Regions from separate parts of the Pseudoalteromonas sp. Ld20 genome, predicted to be linked through region 4. Evidence: predicted binding sites of a transcription regulator. Region 4 holds the regulator's gene; each other region holds the start of a gene.
What was found. Region 4 encodes sigma-54, which starts transcription at its own class of promoters, with help from an activator protein. Its sites were predicted from a motif close to GTTGGCACGNNNNTNGNNT; they were not measured.

Region 1 (5,456 bases), on a different contig from region 4:
CTTAGTCATTGTTGTGCTTATAATGGCCGTTGTTAAACCAATGCTTAAACGCTTAATCTACCCAGATGATACGCTTGAAGAGTATGATGATGACGCACTTAGTTCAGGTGTAGATATTGGAGACAATACGCTGGATATGCTAAATAAAGATTTTGATTCTGCTTCGGTTGGCTTCTCAAGTGATGGTACACTACAGTTACCAGACCTACATGGCGACGAGGACTTGCTCAAAGCTGTACGTGCCCTTGTAGCTAATGAACCTGAACTCTCCTCACAAGTTGTGAAAGCGTGGTTAACAGAAGATGACTGATCAAGACCAAGAACAAAAACAACTACCAACAGCGTTTGATGTTGATAAATTAGACGGTGTAGATAAAGCCGCAATCTTATTGCTGAGTTTATCTGAAGAAGATGCTGCGCAAATATTAAAACATCTTGAACCTAAGCAAGTTCAAAAGGTGGGTATGGCAATGGCTGCGGTAGATGACCTATCGCAAGCTAAAATCAGCGCAGTACATAACTTGTTTATAGAGCAAATCCAAAGCTTTAGCACGATAGGCTTCCAATCAGAAGACTTTATTAAAAAAGCATTAACAGCAGCCTTAGGTGAAGATAAAGCGGCAAGCCTTATTGACCAGATTGTCATGGGATCCGGCGCTAAAGGCCTTGACTCTCTTAAGTGGATGGACTCTAAGCAAGTTGCCAATATTATCCGCAATGAGCACCCGCAAATTCAAACCATTGTTTTATCGTATTTAGAACCAGAACAATCGGCTGAGATATTAGCGCAATTCCCTGAAAAGGTGCGTTTAGATTTAACCATGCGTATTGCTAATCTTGAAGAAGTTCAACCAGCTGCATTGCAAGAATTGAATGAAATTATGGAGAAACAATTTGCTGGTCAAGCTGGCGCGCAAGCTGCGAAAATGGGTGGCTTGAAAGCAGCCGCTGATATTATGAACTACCTTGATACGAATGTTGAAGGTCAGTTAATGGACTCAATACGTGAGCATGATGAAGAAATGTCACAACAAATCCAAGATCTTATGTTTGTGTTTGAAAATCTAATGGAAGTTGAGGATCGTGGTATCCAAGCCATTCTTCGAGAAGTGCAGCAAGACGTATTGATGAAAGCAATTAAAGGCACAGATGAAGGACTGAAAGAGAAAATTTTGGGTAACATGTCTAAACGTGCGGCAGAAATGCTGGCTGATGATTTAGAAGCGATGGCACCTGTGCGAATAAGTGAAGTTGAAGCGGCACAAAAAGAAATATTATCAACTGCGCGACGTTTGGCTGATTCAGGTGAAATCATGCTCGGCGGTGGCGGTGGCGAGGAGTTCCTATAAACGATGAGTAACTCACGCTCAAATCAAGGTCGTCCGCTTCATGCAAGAGAAGCGGTTGATGAATTATTAGAAAATTGGCCAATTCCAGATGTAACGCAAGATACGCGTAAATATGATGGACGTTCAACTGCTTTTGGTACACCGCTTGCTGATCTGTATCGTAAAGAGCAACAAAGGAGTGAGCCAGAGGTTGAACCTGAAGAGCCTGAACTCCCTTCGTTAACGATGGCAGAATTAGAGCGTATTCGCCAAGACGCTTACGAAGAAGGTTTAAAACAAGGTCATGAGCAAGGCTATATTGATGGTTTTGAGAAAGGCGTCGGTGAAGGAAAAGAAGCAGGTTACAAAGAAGGCGTAGAGTTAGGTAAAACTCAAGGTCAAGAGGAAGTAAAGCCATTAATTGAAGAGCAATTAACAAGCTTGCGAAGTCTACTAGATAGTTTGAGTGAACCATTAGCTAAAGTAGATGACGCAGCTGAAAAACAGCTTGTGCAACTAGCAGTAATGCTTGCACAAGCGCTTATTTATCAAGAAATAAAAACGTCACCAGATATTGTTCTTCATAGTTTAAAGCAATGCATAGATGCACTGGGTACAGAGCAACCGAATATACGTATTCATTTAAACCCAGAAGACATAGAGCTTATTAAAAATAGTTACACAGAAGAGGCATTGGCAGTGAGTGGTTGGCAACTAATACCAGAGCCCACTTTAGAACGTGGTGGTTGCCAAGTTAAAACAGCACAATCATCAATTGATATGACAGTCAAAACCCGCGTCAAAGAAACGTTGGATAGCTTTTTGCATAGTAGTGGTATCTAAGTATATTACTGGCTTGCTATGAGTAGTCAATCGCGCCCTTTAAGTGAACGTTTACAAAAATATCAAAAGCATATTCACGTACCAGTCCCTGCGGTCGCAGGTATTTTAACGCGTGTTGTTGGTTTAACTTTAGAAGCAAAAGGCTTGCGCGCGCCAGTAGGTAGCCAGTGTAAAATTGAAACCATGCATGGTTTTGTTGATGCAGAAATTGTGGGTTTTAACGACCAAACATTGTATCTCATGCCTAATGATCACATCTCAGGGGTGTTACCTGGCGCACGAGTAATACCTCAAGTTAATGAAACCGGACTTCCAGTTGGAATGTGTCTACTTGGTCGAGTTGTCGATGGATTAGGCCGCCCATTAGATGGACTTGGTCCGATCAATGCTGAACATCATCTTAAATTTGCACAAAATTCGATAAACCCTTTATCTCGCAGACCTATCAGTCAACCGATGGATGTGGGGGTGCGTGCCATAAATTCAATTATTACAGTAGGGCAAGGCCAGCGAATGGGCTTGTTTGCAGGTTCTGGTGTCGGTAAATCAGTATTACTAGGGATGATGACCAGAGGGTCTGAGGCTGATGTGATTGTGGTTGGTTTAGTTGGTGAGCGTGGACGAGAAGTTAAAGAATTTATTGAGGAAATTTTAGGCGTCGAGGGACGAAAGCGCTCAGTTGTGGTTGCAGCGCCAGCCGACTCGTCACCTTTAATGCGTCTAAAAGGGTGCGAAAGTGCCGTCACAATCGCGGAGTATTTTCGCGACCAAGGGTTAAATGTTTTGCTATTACTTGATTCTGTTACGCGTTATGCAATGGCTCAGCGTGAAATAGCGTTAGCGGTTGGTGAGCCGCCTGCCACAAAGGGTTACCCACCATCAGTATTTGCGAAACTACCTGCCTTGGTTGAGCGCGCTGGTAATGGTGGCGAAGGGCAGGGTTCTATCACTGCATTTTTTACTGTGCTGAGTGAAGGCGATGATATGCAAGATCCTATTGCGGATGCTGCGCGCGCGATTTTAGATGGGCATATCGTACTATCGCGAGAGCTCGCTGACAGTGGGCATTATCCTGCCATTGATATTGAAAAATCGATTTCACGGGTGATGCCACAAGTTGTGTCTGAGCCACACATGCAGCAAGCTCGAGTACTTAAACAAGTTTATTCTATGTATCAACAGAATAAAGATATGATCACTTTAGGAGCATATCAAAAAGGTACGGACCAGATGCTCGATCAAGCTATTAATATGATGCCAAGAGTAAACGCTTTTTTGCAACAAGGCATGAAAGATGTGATCAGCTATGACGAAGGTCTGCAAGGGCTGGCTCAATTATTAGGACAAGCATAATGACGAAAAATAAACTTGATTTAGTGCTTAGACTAGAAACTGAGAAAGAAGAATCACTAAGGATGAATTATCTGCAGGCGCAGCAACATCTGCAAAGTAATCAACAAAAGCTGCAAGGTTTGAATGACTTTCGGTTGGAGTATACGCAACAACTTCACTTAAAAGGTCAGTCAGGTTTAAGCAGTGCTGGTTTTAGTCAGTATCATGCCTTTATCGCAAAAATAGAAGAAGCAATACGCCAACAAGCAAATACTGTAAATACAGCAAAACAAGTTGTATCACAGCGACAAAGCCTATGGTTAAAGCAACAAATTAAAGCTAAGGCAGTAGCTAAATTAATAGAAAAACAGCAACTTAAAGCAAATGTTATTGCTCAAAAAAATGAACAGAAAATGTTAGATGAATTTTCGTCAAATCAATTTTATCAAAGGCGCCGCGCTTTATAACGAGTGCAGTAATAGTGAGGCTAAGTTATTTTCTGCTTTTTTTACCTTAGGCACATAACTTGCTTTATTTATCAGTGAAGTATTTATTCTGGCAAGCTGCGGCGGCAAGTTGCCACTTATTATGTAGGTGAATTATGGCGATTAGTGATCTATCAGTACTCATTTCAACTGAACAAGATGTCCAGCTAACTAAAAAGGGCAGTGAAGCCAAAGATCCGCAAAGTACAGCAAGTGATTTTTTTAGTCTTTTGCAAAATGCCAGCGGCCATGCTGATACGTTAAAGGTGAAGGCTAGTCGAGCGACAGATGAAACAAAGGCTGACTCAGTTGAAGCTAAACCAAACTCGGCCGAAGAAAAACTTACATTAATTGAAAGCGATATACTAGCGAGCAGCGCTGAAAGTGATGATAAAGTAGATAGTTCTGGTGACGCTATGCTTGCTCATATAAATGCAGCTAATAGCATCGATACACGAGTTAATTCACCAAAAGTGGCCAATGCAAACTCGATTGGAAATTTGCTAGATCGCGCAACACATGAAAAATTTGATCCTTCAATCCCTTATATTAAAGCGCCTCGCCCGATTGACGATATTACACCTATTATTGAACCTGTACCCGCTGACGATACTAGTGAATTACTTGATCCTAGATTAGCCGTAATCAGTGGGAAGACTATCATTTCAGAGGCAATTGATAAGCAGTTGAATGTAAAGATAAATAAAGGACCAGGTGATACTGTTACGCCAATACCTGTTGAACCAATTGTTGGCGATATTCAAGAGAAAGGCGATGCAGCGCAAAGCGTGCCTGTTAACACAGCTCAAGGTGTAGTGAATAATGGCGAAGCAAATGTAATTAATACTACAACGCAAACTGCAAAAGCAGAACCGCAAATAACAGCAATAGGCACCAAAGATGCACCAACAGTCAGTGCTCAAGTAAGTAATGAAAAAGATGAATTGATTGAACGAAGAAAAACTCACAACTCAAATCAAGTTGAGACTAACACTGCTGACAATAAAAGTGGTTTAGTGCTTAAGGAAGATGCTAAGCCTATACCTCTTGATAAGTTACAAAGTACAGCGTCATTAGTATCCGAAAATAAAGCGACACAGACAGCTTCTATATTACCAAGCGATAAAACACAGAAAGTTGAAGTACCTAATAAAGTTGAAGTGCCTAATAAAGATAATAACGCAGCGGATAGACTAAATAACACATCTACAGATAACCTAGATAAACGCGTAATGACTAGCAACAATCTTACAAATACAGCGCAAGAAATTAAAAATCAGGTGGCATCATCTTCACAGTATTTAGTTAAGGAAGCAGCTATTGCGGATAAGGCAGCAAATATATTACCAAGTGATATTGAGATAGAAAAAGCAAGTAAAGCACTACTTAATAGCCAGTCAGCGACAGAGATAAAAAGTAACCCTGTATTAGCTAATCTAACAGATGAACAGCGTAAAACCCTTCAGAG
Region 2 (5,456 bases), on a different contig from region 4:
TCGTACCAGTGCGCGAATTAACAATGATTTTTGCGGCGGTATCAGCAGGCTTAAACTCTAAATTTTCAAGTGTTGATAAGTAAGAAACACGTTGCGATACATCTCTTGGAGCAATTACACGTATTGATGCGGCATCTATCGCTGTTGCGCTATTTGGCCCGACCAGATCATTTATCACCTGCTCTAAACGTTTTGCCGTTGTAAAGTCAGGGCGATTTAAATTAAATGTAATATAGTCGCCTTGCATAAAAGGGCTTTTAATCGCACGCTCCACAGTCGCACCATTTGGAATACGCCCCACTGTGGGTGTATTTATAACAACACGGCTACCATCGGCTCCTTCAGCGCCAAGTCCACCAACAATTAAACTCCCTTGCGCTATTGCATACGTATTACCATCAACCCCTTTTAGAAAGGTTTGAATTAAGGTACCACCACGTAAACTACCCGCGCTGCCAATTGAAGAAACGGTAATATCAATTCTTTGTCCTGGTTTTCTAAATGCGGGCAATTCTGCATGGACTGCAACAGCAGCCACATTTTTAATTTTTGGTTTTAAAGTAGCTGGTAATGTAATACCAAAACTATTTAACATACCTTTAAAGCTTTGTTCAGTGAATCTGCTTTGCTCACCAGTGCCAGGTAAACCTACAACCAAACCATACCCTACGAGTTGATTTGAACGAACACCTTCAACCATTGATACATCTTTAATACGCTCTGCAAAAACATTGGCGTGCCAACCTAATAAGCAAAGAGTAATTAATACTTTAAAGCCATTCATAATAACGATCCTTTAAAAAGGGAACAGTGCACTACTGAAGAACTGCGTTAACCAACCCGCACTTTGAGACTCTTGTAATTGCCCTTTGCCTGAATATTGAATTCTCGCATTAGCAATGCGATTAGAGGTAACTGTATTATCTGCAGTAACATCTTGTGGACGCACAAGCCCTTCGAGTCGAATAAACTCTTCACCTGTATTCAACGTCAGCCACTTTTCACCACGAATCACTAAATTTCCATTTGGTAACACACGCATTACGTTTACTGAAATATCACCAAATAAACTATTTGATTGGTTTGATTTTAAATCGCCATTAAAAGACGAGCCACTGCCAATGCCAAATTGAATGCTATCGCCACCAATATTAACCGGCAACCCCCCTAACCCAACAACAGGATCAAGACTTGCGTCACTTGTTTTATCAGTTTGAGTTTTTGCAGCTTTTGATGACTGTGTTGACTCTTGCAGTTTCACCGTAATAATATCGCCTGTGCGCAGTGCTTTTTTATCTGAATAAAGATCATTCGATAAATAACTATCAAATAGTGAACCTGTCGCTACAACTTGCTCTGTTGCAGGCTCTGGATACATAGGCGCATAGTAAGGGTCATCCTGAACCACATCAGTATTTTGGCTTGTCATACAGCCACTTAAAAATAATACACCCGTTAAGGTTATGGTAAAATTACGCATCACTTTGCCCCTAATCATTAAAGTTGCTGATTGATATAACTCATCATTTCATCCACAGCTGAAATAACTTTTGAGTTCATTTCATAAATACGCTGCGTCTCAATCAAGTTAACCAATTCTTCGGTCACATTAACATTAGACGTTTCTAATGCGCCTTGTACCACAGAACCTAAGCCTTCTAGACCTGGATTACCTTGCACTGGAGCACCACTGACGGCAGTCTCTGTATATAAGTTTTGACCAACAGGCTCTAAACCCGATGGATTAATAAAATCACTAATTGTTAGCTGCCCAATCACGACATTCTCAGCCTGCCCTGCAACACGTACAGATACTTCGCCGTCTTGCGAAATTGTGATGGACTGTGCATCATCAGGTACATTCATTTCAGGTTGAACCGGAAAACCTGCACCAGCGGTTACAATTCGACCATCTTCATCTGTCGTAAATTGGCCGTTTCGCGAATAGGCAATATTGCCATCTGGTTGTAGTATTTCGAAAAAACCAGGACCCGAAATCATCCAATCTAAGGAGTTTTCAGTGGTCAACATATTACCTTGAGAAAAGTTCTTTTGATTGGCAACAACCTTAGCACCCGCACCAAGCATTAAACCTGATGGCATTTCTGTATCTTGCGATGAACGACCACCCGGCTGGTTAATATTTTGATAAAGTAAGTCTTCAAACACCGCTCGGCTCTTTTTATAACCGACAGTACTGGCATTGGCTAAGTTATTTGAGATCACCGAAATATCGGTTTGTTGGGCATCTAAGCCTGTTTTACTGATCCACAATGCAGGATTCATTTTTGTGTCCTCTCAATAAGGTTAAACAATGCGCATCAACTGAGTTTGACGTTCGTCAATTTCTTCAGCTGTTTTCATTAACTTAACTTGTAATTCAAATTGGCGTTGATGGCTTATCATATCCACCATCTCATGTACGGGGTTCACGTTTGACATCTCTAACATACCGCTCATCACTTTAACGTTTGGTGAGATATCACAAAACCCACATAAATCATCAATGAGTAACTCAGGCTTTGGTCTAAACAGGCCATCATTGCCTTTTTCAAGTTCAGAGTTATTTGCCTTAATGACCTTAAGGCGATCAACCACCTCTAAGAAGTTTGCTGGCGCACCTTGCGGGCGAACCTGAATCGCTCCGTCTTCACTAAACTCTAATTTTTCAATTGGTAACGGCAAAATGATCGGGCCACCCTCACCTATTACCTGACGACCATGACTCGTTATTAAAGCACCATCAGGGGTGATATTTAGTGTACCAACTTTAGTATAAGCTTCTTTGCCTGATGCATCTTGAACACTTAGCCAACCTTTATCGCTCAAAGCAATATCTAAATCACGGCCCGTTTCAACGATACCGCCTGAGGTCATGTTTGAACCTGGTCGCTCTTGCATTGAGAAAACGCGGGTAGGTAAACCTTCTCCAAAAGCTTGCATCGAACGAGCTTGTGCAAAGTCCGCTTTAAATCCAGTCGTATTGGCATTTGCTAAATTGTTTGCTTTGAGCGCGAGGCCCCGCATACTTTGCTTAGCCCCAGACGCTGCAATGTAGACCATCTTGTCCATAACATCGACTCACGTTAAAATTCTATAACGTAATAAATGCAAGATAAGTGCCACAATAAATTGACGCTAATTTAAGCTAAGGCCCACGGGCAAAGAATAAGAATAAATTAGGCAAAGCAGTAATCAAATCGGGGGATTAAAAAAGGCCGCCAATTGCAGGCAGCCTAGGTGTCGGATCGTAAATAAGAACCTTACAGTATTAACTCTTAACTTAAGTTCAAGTTAATGATTAACGGATCTGCAAGATTGCTTGTTGTAATGTAGAGTTAACTTCAAGTGCACGTGAATTTGCTTGGAAGTTACGTTGTGCACTGATCAAATCAACCAATTCATTGGTTAAGTTTACATTTGACTGCTCTAGAGCAGATGAGTTAATTGAACCCAATGTACCTGATCCTGGCTCACCAGCAATTGGCTCACCCGATGTTAAGCTCTTTTTCCATGAAGTATCACCTGCTTGCTGTAGGCCTTGTGAGTTTGAAAAGCGAACCATAGCCACTTGGCCTAAGAATGAGGTATCACCATTGCTGTATGACGCAACGACCTTACCATCTGTACCAATATCAATCCCCGCTAAACGCCCCACTGTCGCACCATCTTGCTCAAGTGCTTTAACTTCAAAACGACTTGCGTATTGAGTCGGTACTTTATTACTCGTACCTGCAGAGTCACGCCAATTTACCGTAATTTCGTTCGGAAATTGTGCGCCATTACTCAATAAAGTGCTTAAACCTGCCGCAGCACCTGATGGCAATACTACATCAGGAAAAGTTGTTTCTGGCGCTGCTACATCAGGTAAACCTGCGGCAGTAAATTGCAATGAATCAATCGGGGTATGTGCTCCAGTTGCTGTTGCAGCACCCGTTATATCAAACGGTTGTTTATCCATCGTGGCATAAACACTCCAGCTATTTGCATTGGTCGCAGGATCTTGCTTTACAAAAAATAACTGCGCAACGTGAGGTTGACCTAACGAATCATAAATTGTTGTAGACGTTGACGAGTTATAACTCGTGCTATCGGTAGGATCAAATGTAGAAGTAGTAGGCACATCTGAACGCGAATCTAAATTCATTGAACTATAAATATTGCTCGTATGACGCGGTGCTCCTGATGCATCAGGGATCTGAATCGGTGAAGTCGTACTTAAACTTACAGATGTTGTATTGCCTGTAGAAGGGTCAACAGGGAAGCCTTGCAAGTAATTACCACGTGCATCAACAACAAAGTTATCTTTATTGAGCTTAAAAGCACCTGCACGAGAATATGAAAAATCTTGCGATGCTATATCTTCACTCATTGCAAAATAACCTTCACCCGTGATTGCTAAATCTAATGAGTTTTGAGTAAACTTAAGTGAACCTTGGTGGAATTGTTGCGCCACCATGGTGGTTTGTACACCATCACCATTTTTTGTTTTGCCCGAGCTAAAAACTGACGATGCATACACATCAGCAAATTCAGCGCGCGACTCTTTAAAACCGGTCGTATTTACGTTAGCAATATTATTTGCAGTTACATCCAAATCTTTTTGTGCGGCTGCAATGCCAGTTAATGCAATATTGAAGCTCATAATTCACCTCTAATCTGTCAATGTTTAGCCGAAAGAAGGCTAACTAATTATTAAAATTTCTACGCGATTTCTGCAACGTCAGTTAGCCTAACCGCACCTTCTTTTGTGTTAACGATAATGCCATTAGCACCATTAATATTCACACTTTCGATATTCTTAAAAGTTGCAACAGGTAAACTTGTAAACTCACCATTAAGCTGCCCTTCTGCTTTAATTTTGTACTCACCTGGAGGTAAACGTTCCCCATCGGCATTTTTACCATCCCATGCAAAACGCACAGCACCCGCTGGTTGAGCCCCCATATCAATGGTACGTACCAACTGCCCTGAAGAATCTTCGATTCGTAGCATCAAGCTTTCAACGGGGCCTTCAGCAACAGCAGTCCCGCGAGCATCACCAGTGTCATTCAAATCTAACTTATCAGACTCTAATAACGCCTGCTTACCCACTAGAGTTGAGGCTTGTAATGCTGAATTCGATGTCATTGACGCTGCCAGTGACTGAAAGTTGCTATTTAAATTCGAGATCCCTTCAGCCATAGTAAAACTGGTCATCTGTGCGATCATCTGATCATTGTCGGCCGGCTTACTAGGATCTTGAAATGACAACTGTTGAGTTAGCAGCGAGAAAAAATCTTCTTGCGTTAACTCATCGCTTTTTTGCTCACTCGCTACCTGTTTATCTTGCCACTTGAGCGAATCTAAATAGGTTGACGATGCTGTGCTGATATCGTTACTCATAACCTTTCCTCAATTACCGCTGCCCAAGCAACAGTGTTTTGCTTAACATTTGCTTTGCTGCATCAGCAACT
Region 3 (5,456 bases), on a different contig from region 4:
AACAGTGCAATGATAGCGATTATGCCAGCTGCAATGATTGACACTAACTGTGTTTTACCGCCAGAGTCGTCGTTAACAGCAGTGCGTGAGTCTGCGCCACTGACAGCAAAGCCTTGTGATAAAGCTGAGCCAATATTAGCAATACCCAGTGCTCTAAATTCTTTATCAGCATCTATGTCGTAACCATTTTTTGCGGCAAAACTGCGCGCAGTAAGCATCATACTTACAAAGCTAACAATAGCTAAATTAAGTGCAGGCACCACCAGCTCACGAATAATCCCAAAATCATATACCGGGAGGTGAAATACCGGTAATCCACCTGTAACAGTACCAATAGTGTTTATATCAAACTGTTTTAAATTAAACAGCCATACGAGTATTGCGCCAAATGCTATGGCGAACATAGATGCAGGCCAGGTGGGCTTTAGGCGTTTCATTGTAAAATAAACAGCAATTGTAAAGAAGGTCATTAAAAGAGTTGGAATATGAGTATGGGATAAGTATGTTGGTATTGCGGCTAAACGCTCCAATAAATACTTTTCATCAAAAGTGAAGCCAAGTATTTTTGAAAATTGACCAACAATAATAGTAATCGCGACACCATTTAATAAACCCATAAGAATCGGCTTAGATAAAAAGTCAGCTAATACTCCCAACTTAAAGCGGCTTGCAATAAAGCACCAAAAGCCGGTCATTGCAGTCATGGTGACAACAAGTTGCCAATGCTTGAAACTATCACCAGCTGCCAGTGGTGTAACGACTGCTGCAATAACAGCGCAAGTTGCTGCGTCAGGTCCGACGATGAGCTGTCTTGAAGTGCCAAATAATGCGTAAAGGATCATCGGTAAAATACAAGAGTATAAACCTACCGCAGCGTTAACACCGGTGAGTTGTGCATAGGCAATCGCAACTGGTAATGCCACCGCTGCGACAGAGAGTGCAGCTCTTACATCATCAGCAAACCATTTTCGTTCATAGTGAAGTAACGTATTTAAGCCGGGCATAAAATCATATAAACGAGAGATCAGAATAGCTTCCTTTTTATACTTTGATAGTAAATTTAATCTAATCAGTATAGCGCAGAGTCTGTTTTTTACTTAATAGCTATAACTTAGGTTATATAAAATAACCTTTTTTATGTAAGCAGGAAATGATTGATTGGCTGACGAAAGTTTAGCTTAAATATAATTTGAGTTAAGATGCTTACTCCCCTATGGATAGAGATATTAAAATGGATTTTTGGACCTGTATTTTTGTATTGTTTGCTTTTTTTGCCGTGCTACAACTTTTGAACTCACTATTTCCTACGCTTAAAAATAAGAGTACGTTGTTTAATTTTTTAGTAAGCCCTTCAATGGTTTTTTCAGGGCCTGTTGATAGTGAACGCTCGGATTCATATTATTACTCGGTCAATAAAAAGCAGATCCGTTTTTCTCCAATGGGAAACTGGTTTTCACTCGGTAATAGCTTAGTTGAAGGCGCTGATATTGATTCATTTGAAGTCATCGCGCGTAACTTTGCAAAAGATAAGTATCAGCTTTATTACGGTTGCCATGTTATTTCAGGTCAAGTGGATTACGATAGCTTTGAAATTATAGAGCACGATGTTATTCGCGATAAATACCATGTTTTTATTCATAAGCGCAGCGTGTCTTTTGCCATGGCGAGTCAATTAAGACCAGAACAACAGTTCATCATTCTAGGTGGTGCAGATCCTGCCACATTTATCTTAATGAATGATTTTTGGGCAAAAGACTGCAACCACCATTATTATAACTTTGTACGCCAGAATATCGGTTACGACACGTTTTCACATTTAACTGAGTCTATAGTGAAAGATCAACATAGCGTGTTTATTAAATGCGATGATACGTTTAATAGAACGGCTGTCAGTGGCGTTGGAGTAAAAGCATTTGATGAGCGCTACATATACGACGATAACCACTTATATTGGCATCAAGGCAAATATGAGCAGGATATTGATGGTTCTTTTAATACAACAACATGGCTTGAATGCGTGCCATACAAAGATATTAATACACTAAAAGTGCTCGACGACGATTACTTTATTATTGATAGTAAAGTGTATTTAGGGGCTGAGGAATTACCCAATGCCAAAGCTAATGAGTTTGAGCTATTAAGTAATTTTGCATTTGGGTGTGACTCACAGCAGGTTTTTTACTTAGCTAAACCACTAGAAAAAGTAGTGCCTGAACATTTTACATTATTATCTCCATCCGGAAATTACTCCAGCGATAAAAATCATCTATATTTTAAACAACAGCTTATTGGTCCTTATAGCGACGAGCGAGTAGAGCTAAGCAACAATGATTTTTTAAAAACGACTGATGCGGTTTACTATCAAGGCACGCAATTGGAATCTGTTGATGTACAGGAGTTTGCGCTATTAGAGCGGTTTGCTATGTATGGCTGTGACGGAAAAACAGTGTATTTTGGTCACCATAAAATACATAGGGTAGATCTTGATAGCATGGAAGTTGTTAATCGAGATAAGCTGCTAAAAGATGCTGATGCCGTGTATTGGCACGAGAAAAAAGTACTTGGAGCTGACCCTAAAACGTTTACTATAAGTCATCGAGACTATGATAAATATGACTGCGAAGACGATTATTATTTTTATAAAGAAGCTGAGCGCGTAGGTAAAAAATAGCGACAAAAACCCTGCACTACGGGCAGGGTTGTCTGGGTATTATGGGGGTTATTTGGTTTTTAGTTCCCCAGTTGACGACTCTAAGTGCGCACGAACAAACCATTGAAACTGCTCAAGGTCAGCAAGTTGTGCGATGATCATGTCTTCAGACACAGGATCTAATTCAGATAACTTTTCAAGAGCTTTGCGGTGATCACCATTAATGCCGTTATATACTTTATCAAGTGCTACTAGGTGATCTTTTACCAAGCCTTTGCCAATTGAATAATCTTCCCATGAGCGGCGATCAACAATGGATTTAGGAGTACCGATTGGCACACCACCTAGCGTGGCAATTCGCTCAGCGATGGTGTCGGTCATTTCTCGAACTACCTCCACTTGCGGATCAAGCATTTCATGTACGCCAATAAAGTTAGGACCTACTACGTTCCAATGAATATGCTTTAAAGTCAGTTGTAAATCAATCAGGGCCACCATGCGGTTATCGAGTAGATCAATGGTGCGTGTTGCAGATTCGCTAGTCATACCGGGAGCTGTAAATTCAGCAACTTTACTATTACTCATAATTTCTCCTGCTTAAATAAATTGATGCTTTAAATAATCTATAGGATATGAAGCAATGGTCATGCCGAGGGTGAGTTTAAATTAAATCTATTTAAATACAATTGGTTGGAACTTTAACTTATCACTGTGATTGTTTTTATATAATTTTTTTATGAAAAGTTTGCAGGCATTTGTAAAATCTGCAAACTTCACAAGATAATTATATTAACGTGTAGGTAGAACAATCGTGGCTTGTACGCCGCGCTGAGTATCACGATTTTCTATGTGTAGATCGCCATCATGGTTCATGGCTATTTGCCGACTGAGTACTAACCCTATACCACTACCTTGGGTTTTAGTGGTGTAAAATGGCACAAATAAGTTATCAATATTCGCTATTCCAACGCCTGAATCCAGTAGTTGTATTAATAGCTTTCCCTCACTAATTTTCCATTGCAACGTTAAGCTAATCGGTTCTTTATTGCTGGCTGATTGGTTTGTGTTTGAAGCTTCAATTGCATTAGTGATCAAGTTTACCAACGCTTGTTGTAATTGTTGGCAGTCAACAAAAAAGGAGATGTCTGGGCTTTTAGGTAACTGCCAGTTTATTTGCGGGTAAAGGGCCGTGGTGCTGTGGATAAAATCAGCGACAGACATAAGAGACTTTACTGGTGGCGGAAGGGTAGATAATTGCTGATAGCTTTTAATAAATGTATTGAGCGAATGCGCGCGCTCTGAAATAACGCATAAGCCTTGATGTAAATCTGCTTTATTGTCTGCTTGGGTTAAATCGGCCCTCGTGAGCTTTGCTAAAGACTCGCTTATTGAGGCTATCGGCGCTAATGAATTATTAATTTCATGGCTTAATACTCTCACTAAGCGTTGCCATGCAATTCGCTCTTCTTCGCGCAGCAGTTGCTGAATATCCGTGATAAATATCAAATTATGTGTTTGGGTATTAACTAAATACTTATCAACGTGCAGATACACTTTTTTACGGTGCTGCTTTAATTGAAATTCAACCACCTTTTGACCATCCACGTTTAACGCATCTTGCAAACCTAACTGATTAATTGGCCCACCGATAACGGCTTCAAAACGACAGGCAAAAAGCTTTTCAGCGCTGGGGTTCATTAAAACAATCGCGTTATTATGATCAGTGGTAATAATGGCAACATCGATTTGATTGATGATTTTTGTTAATAGTAGCTGTTGTTCTTTTAGCTCTTGTTTGTGTGTACTAATCGCCGACGATAAACCTGTAAGGGTGTGGTTAAACTCAGCAAGCGCACCTTGTTTGTATCGACTAACAGGGCGCGTCGTGCCATCGCCAAAAATAACGGATTCGATAATGTTTATAGATGTGCGTAATTGGTAAGTTATTTTTTGCCAGATACTGAAGCAGCTATAGCCGGTAACAATAACTACAAAAAGTATAATCAGTATTTTTAAGTAAATTGATATACCTGCTGATATGACAAAATAAAATAACAAAGCACTTGGTAAAGCAGTTGCTAGTAACACTAAACGTATAATATCGCCTTCGTAGCTCTTTACTATTTTGCGTTTAATTTTCGTCATATAGTAACTTATATTTATCTAAACGTCGGTAGTATGCGCTGCGACTTAAACCTAAAGATAGCGCTGTTTCGTGGGCTTTATTATCAAACAAAGCAAGGCGCTTTTTAATTACATGTGATTCGATATCGTCTAATGTTGCTTCATCAAACGCGAATGCTTCGGGCTTATCTTGTGTTGCTAGGCCTAAATCACTGACTTGTATCTCATCGTGCTGGGCTAAAAATAATGCGCGTTCAATAATATGGCTTAATTCTCTGATATTGCCGGGCCAATGATAGCTATGCAATGCTTTAATGGCACCTTTTGAAAACGGTTTGCACGATAAGCGGTATTTTTCACAAAACTGTGTTTGAAAATAATGGGCTAAAGGAAGTATATCAGCAGTGCGATCACGCAGTGCAGGAATGCGTATTTCGGCAGTATTGAGTCGGTATAGCAAATCTTGCCTAAATTGTCCTTGTTCAATCAAACTAGGTAAATCAGCGTTGGTTGCTGAGACTAGGCGAACATTAATTTTTTGGGTTTTAGAGCTCCCCACTTTTTCAAATTGTCGCTCTTCAAGCACCCTTAATAATTTTGCTTGTTGCGATAATGGAATGTTGGCTATTTCATCTAAGAAAATAGTGCCGTTATCAGCCATTTCAAAACGGCCAATACGGGT
Region 4 (5,456 bases):
ACAAAGTAACCGCAGCAAAAATGGAACTTTATCAGCAGTTAGGATTTACTTACTTTGAAAAGCCTATTTTTACTTTATATAATCAACAGCAAACGTGGCAAATCAATGCGCAAGAAGCCACATTATATGAAAATAACCAGTTGATTTTAGAAGGCAATGTTGTTGCTAAAAATCTCACAAACAACGCAATGATTAAGCATATTAATGCCGATAATATCTTGGTTGATATTGAACAACAAACCATGAGTTCAGAACAGCCTGTTGAATTAATCGGACCAAATTTAAAGACCACCGGACGCGGCCTTAGAGCCGACTTAAAAGCCGAAGTGGTAGAACTTATTAACCATACGCGAACCATATATTATGACCAATAAATTTGCTCACTTACTTGTAATACCTAGCTTGTTCATTGCCCTTTCAAGCTTTGCTGAAGGTACTCTTCCACTTGCAGACCAAGTATCGATAAGCGCTGATAAACAGCTTGCACAGCTGAAAAAAAATGTCGGTATTTTTGAAAAAAACGTAGAGATAATCCATGGTAATCGTCGTATCACAGCTGATCACCTAGAAGTGCACAAACGTGAAGATTTAGGTGATAATAAGCAGCTGCTTGTTGCCACTGGAAGCCCTGCATACTTTGAAGAAAAACAAACAGATGGCACAATTATGAGCGCCAGCGCCAATGAGGTTCGTTACGATGTTGATAAACGCTATTTAACTTTAATCGGTAACGCCCAAGTCACTCAAGCAGGTCAAAAGATTAATGCCAAAAGTATTACATACGACATGGACCAACAATTAATTAGCGCTGAAAAAGATGAAAATTCAGACGAACGAGTGCATACAATATTAGTCCCAGTAAACACTAAAAAAGATAACGAAAAAGGTCAGCCATGAGCACATTAAAAGCTGAGTTTTTAGCAAAAAGTTATAAAGGCCGCCAAGTCGTAAAAAATGTAGGCTTAGAAGTCAGCGCTGGTAGCATTGTTGGCTTACTTGGCCCTAATGGCGCAGGCAAAACCACCACTTTTTACATGATTGTAGGATTAGTGCCAAGCGACAAAGGTAAAATAAGCATAGATGATAACGACATCACCTTATTACCAATGCACAGCCGTGCACGTTTAGGGATTGGCTATTTACCGCAAGAATCTTCGATATTTCGCAAACTGACCGTTTACCAAAACCTGATGGCGATACTCGAAACCCGTAAAGAGCTAAATAAACAAGCTCGTGAAGAAGCGCTTGATGGCTTACTTGATGAATTTAGCATTCAGCACATCCGCGATAGTCAAGGTATGGCATTATCTGGTGGTGAACGCCGTCGCGTTGAAATTGCTCGCGCTTTAGCCGCAAACCCTAAATTTATTCTGTTAGATGAGCCTTTTGCTGGCGTTGATCCTATTTCGGTGTTAGATATAAAGAAGATTATTGAACATCTTAAAAACCGTGGGATAGGCGTACTTATTACCGACCACAATGTACGAGAAACCCTTGATGTTTGTGAAAAAGCCTACATAGTTTCTCATGGGGAGTTAATTGCATCAGGCACTCCTGAGCATGTACTTGCCGACCAAACAGTCCGCGACGTTTATTTGGGTGAGCAATTTAGGCTATAAAGCCACGCCCGGCTAAGGTTCTGCTAGACTTAATTATGACAACAATAAAAGGATTGTTAGAGATACATGAGGCAATCACTCCAGCTGCGCATGGGCCAGCAACTTACAATGACACCACAGCTACAACAAGCTATTCGTTTGTTACAGTTGAGCACATTAGATCTTCAACAAGAGATCCAAGAAGCACTAGATAGCAATCCATTACTTGAGGTCGATGAAAATGACTTTGGTGATGAATCAGGTGGTAAGAACGAACAAAAACAAGATACTGATGATCAAACTGTCAGTGCCTCAGCTGATGACACGCCAAGTGAATACGAACAAGAAAGCAGTGAAGCGCTAGCAAAAGATACCGTAAGCGACGAAATGGCGATGGATGTTACATGGGATGAATACATGAGCGCCGCACCAAGCTCTTCATCAGGGCCAATGCCTGAAGATGAATCTATTTATCAAGGCGCTTCATCTGAAACCCTCCACGATCACCTTATGTGGCAACTACAGCTGACTCATTTTAGTCCGACTGACGAAGCTATCGCGATAGCCATTGTCGAAGCGGTTGATGACTCAGGTATTCTTACACTAAGCTGTGAAGACATTGCTGAAAGCCTAAACAAAGGTAATAACGAAGAAGAAATTGAACTTGATGAAGTTCAAGCGGTATTAAAGCGTATTCAGTTATTTGATCCGGTCGGTATTGCTGCACGCAGCCTACCTGAATGTTTATGTATTCAGCTAAATCAATTTGATCCTGCAACGCCTTGGATTGCCGAAACAAAAATGATTTTAACTGATCATATCGATTTATTAGCTAGTCGCGACTATCGTACTTTGATGAAAAAGACTAAGCTAAAGGAAGATGAACTAAAAGAAGTAATGACACTCATCCACAGCCTTAATCCAAAGCCTGCGGATACCATAGTTCGAGAAGAGTCAGAGTACGTTATTCCCGACGTGTCAGTGAAAAAAATTAAAGGCCGCTGGGTGGTAGAGCTCAACCCAGATAGCATGCCAAAAATTAGAGTTAACAGCCAATATGCGGCGATGTCGCGCTCAGTAAAATCGAGCACTGACAGCCAATTTATTCGCTCTCATTTACAAGAAGCTAAATGGTTTATAAAAAGCCTAGAAAGTCGTAATGACACATTACTCAAAGTAACTAACTGCATTGTTAAACAGCAGCAAGGTTTTTTTGAGCATGGCCCCGAGGCTATGCGACCTATGGTATTAAACGATGTTGCTGAAATGGTTGAAATGCATGAATCAACAATCTCCCGGGTAACAACCCAGAAGTACATGCATACACCACGTGGTATTTTTGAGTTAAAGTATTTTTTCTCAAGCCATGTCAGTACCGAAAATGGCGGAGAATGCTCATCGACAGCAATTCGTGCACTCATAAAAAAATTGATTGCAGCAGAAAACTCAGCTAAACCATTGAGTGATAGTAAAATTGCAGATATATTGGCAGAGCAAGGTATCAAAGTAGCTAGACGAACAATAGCAAAGTACCGTGAATCGCTAGCTATTCCACCGTCAAATCAACGTAAAAGCTTGATTTAAGGCGTAAAACCACAAGAAGGAAAATGCTTATGCAACTAAATTTAACTGGTCGTCACGTAGAAATTACTGATTCATTAAGAGACTATGTAAACAATAAGTTTGCGAAGCTTGAGAGGCATTTTGATCACATCAACAATGTCCATGTTATTCTTGACGTAGAAAAGCTCAACCAAAAAGCAGAAGCAACATTACATGTCAGTGGCGCAGAGCTATTTGCCTCAACGCAGCACCAGGACATGTATGCCGCGATTGACGGGCTCATCGATAAACTCGACCGTCAAGTTATCAAACACAAAGAGAAGCACGCTCGACACTAACACTATGAAACTAAGTTCACTTACTTGTCAGGACTGCAGTAAAGCTGCGGTCCTTTTTAATAGCAAAAAACGTATCCTCGAATTTATCAGCCAATTGGCTCATGAACGGCTTCCTCACTTATCACAACAAGACATATTGAGTGCTCTATTAAATAGAGAAAAATTAGGTAGTACAGGTATTGGCCGTGGTATCGCGATCCCGCATGGTCGCATGAGTGGCGCACAAGAACCACTCGCTTTAATTTTAGTAAGCGAACAACCAATCAATTTTGATGCCATTGATAATCGCCCCGTCGATATTTTTGTTGCACTCATCGTACCTGACGGTGACAGTGAACTTCATTTAAAGACGTTGGCTACAATTGCTGATAAACTCAACGACAAAGAGTTTTGTAAACAAATACGTAGCGCAAAAACAGACCAAGATCTATATCAAGTAATTGTTGAACAGTCGTAGTTAAAAGAAGGAGAGTTTACATGGAATTAATTATCATCAGTGGGCGCTCAGGGTCAGGTAAATCTGTCGCTTTGCGTGTATTAGAAGACCTTGGCTATTATTGTGTTGATAATATCCCTGTAAACTTATTACCGTCGTTAGTGCGTAGTGTATCTGATAACTACGATAAGATTGCCGTCAGTATTGATGTGCGTAACTTACCCAAAGAACAGCAAGAGTTTAATGATATTCTTGAGTATCTTCCGGGGTTTGCAAACCCAACTCTATTTTATCTAGACAGTGACGACCAAACGCTCATTAAGCGCTTTTCTGAAACACGCCGTTTACACCCACTTTCTTTAGATTCACTGCCACTTGATTTAGCCATTAAACAAGAAAAAGTGCTATTAGATGTACTCATTACCCGCGCCGACTTTATTCTTGATACAACCGATTTAAGTGTCCACCAGCTGGCTGAATCAATTCGCGAAAAAATCTTAGGCAAAAAAGATAAAAAACTGATCATTACATTTGAGTCATTTGGTTTTAAGCATGGCATTCCTAAGGGAGCTGATTATGTATTTGATGCGCGCTTTTTACCAAACCCACACTGGGAACCTGAATTAAAGCCACTAACAGGGCTTGATCAACCGGTAAAAGATTATTTAGCGAGTCACAGCATAGTGCAAAAATTCACATGGCAAATTCAAACTTTTATGCAAACATGGTTACCACACCTTGAACGCAATAATCGTAGCTACTTAACAATTGCAATCGGCTGTACCGGTGGACAACATCGTTCAGTGTATTTAGCACAAACCATTGGCGAAAGCTTTGCAATGAGCCATAGTAATGTGAAGATTCGCCATCGCGAACAAGAATAAACGAAGAGAAACCAATGCGTTTAGAAGATACATTTTTAATAGAAAATAAGCTTGGTTTACACGCCCGTGCAGCCAGTGTATTAGCGCAACTAGCCGTGCAGTTCGATGCCAGTATTACGCTTCATCAAGATAACAAAGAAGCCGCTGGAGATAGCGTATTAGGCTTAATGTTACTTGAAAGTAGCCAAGGAAAAGAAGTAAAAGTAGTGTGCGAAGGCCCCGATGCAGAACCCGCACTAGCGGCAATAGGACAACTTATTGCACAGAAATTTAACGAGCAAGAATAGCTCGTAGTATCGCTTTACAAATTGCGATAAACTGAATAAGCATGTTGGTTATAACAATCAGCCTGCTTAATTATCGAAGTCTACCCTACCCTAAAAGTGTATTAATTATTTAAGGACGCCAATGCCTGAAGCTTTTGAACAAGATTACCCACTACAACAACTAAAACAAGTGACAAAGTCACTTAACAGTGGTCAGTTTGTTCAAGTTAGGCGTATGTTGGCAAAAACAGCTCCATGTGACACCGCATTACTGCTTGAGTCATCCCCCCATAAAACTCGTACCCAACTATGGCAACTAGTTGACCCTGATGTTCAAGGTGACGTACTCGAAGAACTCTCAGAAGATGTTC

Region 1: the regulator sigma-54 is predicted to act here: its motif matches at 4,017-4,035, upstream of ACJJVX_RS09520 (flagellar hook-length control protein FliK).
Region 2: the regulator sigma-54 is predicted to act here: its motif matches at 3,109-3,127, upstream of ACJJVX_RS09245 (flagellar basal body rod protein FlgF).
Region 3: the regulator sigma-54 is predicted to act here: its motif matches at 3,286-3,304, upstream of dps (DNA starvation/stationary phase protection protein Dps).

What each region holds. Positions count from the first base shown of each region.
Region 1 is NZ_JBISHB010000033.1:197,638-203,093, forward strand. Features, by position in the region: gene fliF (flagellar basal-body MS-ring/collar protein FliF) at 1-310, shown strand, start outside; gene fliG (flagellar motor switch protein FliG) at 303-1,349, shown strand; gene fliH (flagellar assembly protein FliH) at 1,353-2,171, shown strand; gene fliI (flagellar protein export ATPase FliI) at 2,190-3,524, shown strand; gene fliJ (flagellar export protein FliJ) at 3,524-3,970, shown strand; gene ACJJVX_RS09520 (flagellar hook-length control protein FliK) at 4,105-5,456, shown strand, end outside.
Region 2 is NZ_JBISHB010000033.1:142,051-147,506, reverse strand. Features, by position in the region: gene ACJJVX_RS09260 (flagellar basal body P-ring protein FlgI) at 1-784, opposite strand, end outside; gene flgH (flagellar basal body L-ring protein FlgH) at 797-1,480, opposite strand; gene flgG (flagellar basal-body rod protein FlgG) at 1,498-2,286, opposite strand; gene ACJJVX_RS09245 (flagellar basal body rod protein FlgF) at 2,308-3,072, opposite strand; gene flgE (flagellar hook protein FlgE) at 3,302-4,645, opposite strand; gene ACJJVX_RS09235 (flagellar hook assembly protein FlgD) at 4,705-5,385, opposite strand; gene flgC (flagellar basal body rod protein FlgC) at 5,399-5,456, opposite strand, start outside.
Region 3 is NZ_JBISHB010000033.1:33,250-38,705, forward strand. Features, by position in the region: gene ACJJVX_RS08745 (SulP family inorganic anion transporter) at 1-1,028, opposite strand, end outside; gene ACJJVX_RS08750 (DKNYY domain-containing protein) at 1,232-2,671, shown strand; gene dps (DNA starvation/stationary phase protection protein Dps) at 2,720-3,235, opposite strand; gene ACJJVX_RS08760 (sensor histidine kinase) at 3,440-4,795, opposite strand; gene ACJJVX_RS08765 (sigma-54 dependent transcriptional regulator) at 4,782-5,456, opposite strand, start outside.
Region 4 is NZ_JBISHB010000043.1:372,666-378,121, forward strand. Features, by position in the region: gene lptC (LPS export ABC transporter periplasmic protein LptC) at 1-374, shown strand, start outside; gene lptA (lipopolysaccharide transport periplasmic protein LptA) at 364-897, shown strand; gene lptB (LPS export ABC transporter ATP-binding protein) at 894-1,619, shown strand; gene ACJJVX_RS18830 (RNA polymerase factor sigma-54) at 1,686-3,182, shown strand; gene hpf (ribosome hibernation promoting factor) at 3,212-3,499, shown strand; gene ACJJVX_RS18840 (PTS sugar transporter subunit IIA) at 3,504-3,956, shown strand; gene rapZ (RNase adapter RapZ) at 3,977-4,819, shown strand; gene ACJJVX_RS18850 (HPr family phosphocarrier protein) at 4,834-5,106, shown strand; gene mgtE (magnesium transporter) at 5,228-5,456, shown strand, end outside.